Regions from separate parts of the Bradyrhizobium sp. BR2003 genome, predicted to be linked through region 3. Evidence: predicted binding sites of a transcription regulator. Region 3 holds the regulator's gene; each other region holds the start of a gene.
The links. The regulator PhoB, encoded in region 3, activates phosphate uptake and scavenging genes when phosphate is short. The targets are predictions, from matches to a motif close to TGTCATNNANCTGTCAT.

Region 1 (2,266 bases), on a different contig from region 3:
TGGTCGCGATCGTCGGCCCCAACGGCGCCGGCAAGTCGACCCTGCTGCGGATGCTGTCGGGCGACCTGCGTCCGTCACGCGGGGCGATCAGGCTCAGGCAGCGCGACCTGCAAACCTACGGACCACGCGCGCTGGCGAAGCACCGCGCGATGCTGTCGCAGCAGGTCAACGTCACCTTCCCGTTCACCGTCGAGGAAATCGTCAGCATGGGCGCCGGCGAAAGCCCGCGTGCCATGGCGCGGGCGCTGGTCGAGGCGGCACTCGACGAGGTCGGCCTCGCGCGGTTCCGTTTCAGGCAATTGCCGACGCTGTCGGGCGGCGAGCAGCAGCGGGCGCATTTCGCGCGCGTGCTGGTGCAGCTCGCCTGCGGCGAAGCGCTGCACGGACCCGGACTGTTGCTGCTGGACGAGCCGACCTCGAGCCTCGATCTGCGGCACCAGATCGACCTGGTCGAAACGGCGCGCCGGCGCGCCGCGCGCGGCACCGCCGTGATCGCGATCCTGCACGACCTCAACCTCGCGATGCGGTTCGCCGACCGCATCCTGCTGCTGCACCGCGGCCGGCTAGCCGTCGACGGCGACCGCACGGCGGCGATGAAGGCCGAGACGCTGCGCGAGATCTTCGAGATCGACGCTGCGGTCGCCTACACCGGAGACGGCGCGCCGTTCCTGCTGCCGCAAACGATGCGACCCGTTTAGACCCTCATGGTGAGGAGCGCGGTACGCGCGTCTCGAACCAGGAGGCCCGGCTGTCACTTGCAGCTATCCTTCGAGACGGCCGCTGCGCGGCCTCCTCAGGATGAGGATTGCGAGTGAGAGGCGACGTAACGCCGCAAGCCTTATCCCGCCGCAACATCCGCGGTTCACAAAACTGTCAGCCGGTTGTAACAGGCGGCTCGGAGAACACCGCATCGTTTATCCTTTTGGAGATCAACCATGCGCCTGTCCCTGCTCTGCTCCGTCGCCTCGATACTGCTCGCCACATCGGCGTTCGCGCAGAGCGAGGGCGAATACCCGGCGACGCTGGCAGGACATGCCGTGATGCCGGCGGAGAGCTTCATCGACGCCCCCGCCGACGCCCCTGATGATCTGAAGACCTCGGGCAAATACACCACCGGCAAGCGCGTCGACGCCATCGGCACCGTGATGGGCAAGTCCTATGAGCGGCCGACCGGCGTGTCGCTGCCGTTCAAGGGCCAGCCGCTGCAGGGCCATTCCGGCATCAAGGTGATGCCCGACGGCTCGTTCTGGGTGATCACCGACAACGGCATGGGCTCGCGCTACAACTCGGCGGACTCGATGCTGTACCTGAACCGGCACAAGATCGACTGGGCGAGCGGCAAGATCGAGCGTCAGGAGACCGTGTTCCTGCACGATCCCGACAGGAAGGTGCCGTTCCGCATCGTGCACGAGGACACCGCCAAGCGCTACCTCACCGGTGCCGACTTCGACACCGAGGGCTTCCAGGTCATCAACGACATTTTCTGGATCGGCGACGAGTTCGGGCCCTACATCCTCAAGGCCGACAAGACCGGCAAGATCCTTGCCGTGTTCGAGACTGTCGCCGACTACAAGCCGGTGCGTTCGCCGGATCACTGGGCGGTGCAGTCGCCGGGCGCGCCCGGCGCCTCCTACACCAACGTCAACCTGCGCCGCTCCAAGGGCTATGAAGGCTTTGCTTCCTCCAAGGACGGCAAGTTCCTCTACGGCCTGCTCGAAGGCCCGCTGTGGGATGCCGACAAGAAGGATTGGGAGAAGGTCGACGGCAAGGAAGCCTCGCGCATCCTGGAATTCGACGTCGCGGCGGAGAAGTTCACCGGACGCTACTGGCAGTACGTGTTCGAGCAGAACGGCAATGCGATCGGCGACTTCAACATGATCGATCCGGCCCAGGGCCTCGTCATCGAACGCGACAATGGCGAAGGCACCGCCGATAAGGCCTGCCCGCAAGGCCAGCGCGGCGAGAACTGTTTCCCTGATCTCGCCAGGTTCAAGCGCGTCTACAAGGTCGAGCTGTCCGACCCCAATGTCGGCAAGCCGGTGCGCAAGATCGCCTATATCGACCTGATGAAGATCCGCGATCCCAACAAGAGGGCGCGCAAGCCGCTCAACGACGGCGTCTACACTTTCCCGTTCTTCACCATCGAGAATGTCGATCGGGTCGACGACACCCACATCATCGTCGGCAACGACAACAACCTGCCGTTCTCCTCGAGCCGCGACCCGAACAAGGCCGATGACGACGAGTTCGTGCTGCTCGAGGTCGG
Region 2 (2,266 bases), on a different contig from region 3:
ACCTCGTTCCTTACGCGATCTTCCCGACCAAGACCGACAACATCTTCATCGGCGTCGGCAATGACGGCACCTTCCGCAAGCTCGCCAAGGAGATCGGCAAGCCCGAGCTCGGCACCGATCCGCGCTTTGCCCGCAACAAGGACCGCATCGCCAACCGCGATGCGCTCCGCGTCGAGCTGGCCGCGGTGTTCAGCCAGCACGAGGCCGAGCCGCTGTGCAACCGGCTGCTCGCCGCCGGCCTGCCGGCCGGCCCGGTGCAGAAGATCGACCAGGCGCTGACCAACCCGCACACCATTCATCGCGGCGACGTCATCGAGAAGGATTGGTACAAGGGCGTCGCCTCGCCGATCCGCCTCGAACGCACCAAGCCGAGCCTGCGCCGCACGCCGCCGAAGTTCAGCCAGCACGCCACCGAAGTGCTCGGCGAGTTCGGCTACTCGAAGGACGAGATCAACGGCCTGGTTGAGAAGGGCGTGGTCTGCGGTCCCCAGCGCAAGCGCTAAAGGCGTTTTCAAGCCTGTCTCGCACGTGATGCGGGATGGGCACCGGTTCGCGTCAGGACAAAGCGGATGCGTCGGCCCGTATCGAACCGGCCGACGCATCAACACTGCGGTGCAGCGTCGCGGCCGGCGTTGCACCGCACGGATGCGGCTGCGGTCTTCGCCTTTTTTACCGCTTCCCTTCGCTTCGGCTTCCCCCCTACCATGACTTTCGTTTATACGGTCATTTGAACGTCATCCGGCGCTGATAACGCGCGCAACGAAAGACGACGTTCCAATTGGGAGGGGTTTTGATGTTCTTTCGACGACTAGGCGCTGCCGCGGCAACCGCTGCCGCGCTTGCATTCGCGTCGCCCGCGTTTGCGGTGACCGAGATCCAGTGGTGGCACGCGATGACCGGCGCCAACAACGACGTCATCGTCAAGCTGGCCAACGACTTCAACGCCTCGCAATCCGACTACAAGGTGATCCCGACCTACAAGGGCGGCTACGCCGACACCATGAACGCCGGCATCGCCGCGTTCCGCGCCGGTAACGCGCCGCATATCATGCAGGTGTTCGAAGTCGGCACCGCGACGATGATGGCCGCCACCGGCGCCGTCAAACCGGTCTACAAGCTGATGGCCGACGCCGGCGAGAAGTTCGATCCGAGCGTCTATCTGCCCGCGATCACCGGCTACTACTCGACCTCCAAGGGCGAGATGCTGTCGTTTCCCTTCAACTCGTCGTCGACGGTGATGTGGATCAATCTCGATGCGCTTAAGAAGGCCAACATCGCAGAGATTCCGAAGACCTGGCCGCAAGTGTTCGACGACGCCAAGAAGCTGAAGGCGGCCGGCTACGCCACCTGCGGCTTCTCCGGCTCGTGGGTCACCTGGGTCAATCTCGAACAGCTCTCGGCCTGGCACAATGTGCCGCTCGCCAGCAAGGCCAACGGCCTCGACGGCTTCGACACCGTGCTCGAATTCAACGGCCCGCTGCAGGTCAAGCATCTCGAGAACCTCGTCGAGTTGCAGAAGGACAAGACCTACGACTATGCCGGCCGCACCAACACCGGCGAAGGCCGCTTCACCTCGGGCGAATGCCCGATCTACCTGACCTCGTCGGCCTTCTTCGGCAACGTCAAGGCGCAGGCCAAGTTCAACTTCACCGCAGCGCCGATGCCGTATTATCCCGACGCCAAGGGCGCGCCGCAGAACTCGATCATCGGCGGCGCCTCGCTCTGGGTGATGGGGGGCAAGTCGGCCGAGGAATACAAGGGCGTGGCCAAGTTCCTGACTTTCCTCTCGGACACCGACCGCCAGGTCTGGATCCACAAGGCCTCGGGCTATCTGCCGATCACCAAGGCCGCTTACGCCAAGGCCAAGGAAGAGGGCTTCTACAAGGACCAGCCCTATCTCGAGACCCCGCTGCTCGAGCTCACCAACAAGGAGCCGACCGCGAACTCCCGCGGCCTGCGCCTCGGCAACATGGTGCAGCTGCGCGACATGTGGTCGGAGGAGATCGAGCAGGCGCTGGCCGGCAAGAAGACCGCCAAGCAGGCGCTGGACGCCGCCGTCGAGCGCGGCAACCAGATGCTGCGGCAGTTTGAAAAGACCGCCGTCCGCTGACATGATGCCTTCGGGCATGATCCGCAAAAGTGCGAAGCGGTTTTCCGAAAAGATCATGCCCAGACGACAAGCTAAAGCGCGATGACGATCCGACCTCATCTCATCGCGCTTTAGGGCGATCAACCGGCAGGCCGCATCCGCGGCCTGCCCTTCCTT
Region 3 (2,266 bases):
CATATTGTAGCGTTTGGCCTGTCGGGTACGACATCTCGTGCGGCAGTACTGGACCCTCTAAGTAGCCTTCGTGTCTCGCGTAACGTTCGGGCGCAACACCGTGCCCGGCGAGGGCTAAGGGATTCTGGCCGCAGGGATATTTGTCCAGATTGGCTCGCAGCGCCGCTCCAATGATTGGCCGGCGCTACGCGAAGGGAAGAATGCGATGACTGTATTGACCTGGTCCGACGATCGCGTCGAGCAGCTAAAGAAGCTCTGGGAGTCCGGCCTGTCGGCCAGCCAGATCGCGGCGGAACTTGGCAATGTGACGCGAAACGCCGTGATCGGCAAAGTGCATCGGCTCGGCCTCTCCGGCCGCGCCAAGGCACCCTCGACGGCCGCGCCGCGGCAGCGCAAGGCCCGCCCTGCCCAGCACATGATGCGGGTGGCGCGGCCGGTGTCGCGCGGCAACACCGCGCTGGCGCACTCCTTCGAGGTCGAGATGGAGCCCGATCCGATCTCCTACGACAATGTGGTGCCGATGAGCCAGCGGCTGTCGCTGCTCGAGCTCAACGAGGCCACCTGTCACTGGCCGGTCGGCGATCCCTCGAGCCCGGAATTCTTCTTCTGCGGCGGCAAGGCGCTCGCCGGCCTGCCCTATTGCGCGCATCACTCGCGCGTCGCCTACCAGCCCGCCGCCGACCGCCGCCGGCCGTCGGCGAAACCGCAGATCAAGTGAGCACTCGGGAAACTACGGAAGACCTGAAAAACAAATCCCCGCGAAAGCGGGGATTTTTTTGTGGCTCGTAGCCCGGATGCATTACCCGCGTCGCCCCGGCGAAAGTCGGGACCCATACGCCGCGGCCGGCGCAATCGGCAAGCGGCCAGACGGCTTTCTAACAACACCCATTGGTGGTTATGGGTCCGGCTTTCGCCGGGACGACGCCATGTCACGGCTTGTGATGGCCACGCGCCCGTTACGGCTGCGGCTCGGCCTTGGCAAAGCGGTCGTCGAGCGCGTAGCCCGCGCCGCGCACGGTGCGGATCGGATCCTGCTCGCGGCCGGGATTGAGCAGCTTGCGCAGGCGGCCGATATGCACGTCGACGGTGCGCTCATCTATGTAGATGTCGCGGCCCCAGACGCTGTCGAGCAGCTGCTCGCGGCTGAACACGCGGCCGGGATGCTCGAGGAAGAATTCGAGCAGGCGATACTCGGTCGGCCCGAGATCGATCGGACGGCCCGAGCGCGCCACGCGGCGCTTCTCGCGGTCAAGCTCGATGTCGCCATAGGTCAGCACGGTCGCAAGCCGCTCCGGGCTCGCGCGGCGCAACAGGCCCTTCACCCGCGCCAGCAGTTCCGGCACCGAGAACGGCTTGACGATGTAATCGTCGGCGCCGGTAGCAAGCCCGCGCACGCGCTCGCTTTCCTCGCCGCGCGCGGTCAGCATGATGATCGGAAGCTGCTTGGTCTCGGGCCGCGCCCGCAGGCGGCGGCACAGCTCGATGCCGGACAGGCCCGGCAGCATCCAGTCGAGGACCACGAGGTCGGGAACGCGCTCCTTCAGCCTCGTGTCGGCATCGTCGCCGCGCCCCACCGTCTCGACATCGTAGCCTTCCGCATCGAGGTTGTAGCGCAACAGCGTCGTCAGCGCTTCCTCGTCTTCGACTACCAGAATGCGTGCGCTCATCGGTTTAAGTTCTTTCTCTGTGGTGATCCGTTGCCCAGACGCAAACCGAAACGCTTACTTCCTCGAGCATAGTCCCCGCGGAAACGATTTGTCGCGAGGATCATCCGTTTCGCTCTTGCCGGTTCCGCGCTTGCCGATCATGCCTCAGTTGCCCGGCACCGTGGTGGCAAAAGTGGTCATGTCCCCCTTCGGGCGCTTGTCGGTGATCTGCTGGCCCTCGATCATGTAGAACACGGTCTCGGCGATATTGGTGGCGTGATCGCCGATCCGCTCGATGTTCTTGGCGCAGAACATCAGATGGATGCAGAACGAGATGTTGCGCGGATCTTCCATCATGTAGGTGAGCAGTTCGCGGAACAGCGAGGTGCAGATCGCATCGACCTCCTCGTCGCCCTTCCAGACGTTCATCGCCGCCGGCAGGTCGTGCGCGGCGTAGGCGTCGAGCACCGACTTGACCTGCGACAGCACGAGGTCGGTCATGTGCTCGAGGCCGCGGATCAGCTTCAGCGGCTGGAAATCGCTCTCCAGCGCCGCGACGCGCTTGCCCATGTTCTTGGCGAGGTCGCCGATCCGCTCGAGGTCGGTCGCGACGCGCATCG

Region 1: E2I15_RS21755 (esterase-like activity of phytase family protein) is a predicted target of PhoB. The motif match lies at 872-888, and genes of this name have one in related genera.
Region 2: ugpB (sn-glycerol-3-phosphate ABC transporter substrate-binding protein UgpB) is a predicted target of PhoB. The motif match lies at 722-738, and genes of this name have one in related genera.

Annotation. Positions count from the first base shown of each region.
Region 1 is NZ_SMYJ01000027.1:74,442-76,707, forward strand. Features, by position in the region: gene E2I15_RS21750 (heme ABC transporter ATP-binding protein) at 1-698, shown strand, start outside; gene E2I15_RS21755 (esterase-like activity of phytase family protein) at 936-2,266, shown strand, end outside.
Region 2 is NZ_SMYJ01000035.1:194,183-196,448, forward strand. Features, by position in the region: gene E2I15_RS29875 (CaiB/BaiF CoA transferase family protein) at 1-503, shown strand, start outside; gene ugpB (sn-glycerol-3-phosphate ABC transporter substrate-binding protein UgpB) at 794-2,110, shown strand.
Region 3 is NZ_SMYJ01000033.1:12,639-14,904, forward strand. Features, by position in the region: gene E2I15_RS28255 (GcrA family cell cycle regulator) at 206-718, shown strand; gene phoB (phosphate regulon transcriptional regulator PhoB) at 957-1,667, opposite strand; gene phoU (phosphate signaling complex protein PhoU) at 1,812-2,266, opposite strand, start outside.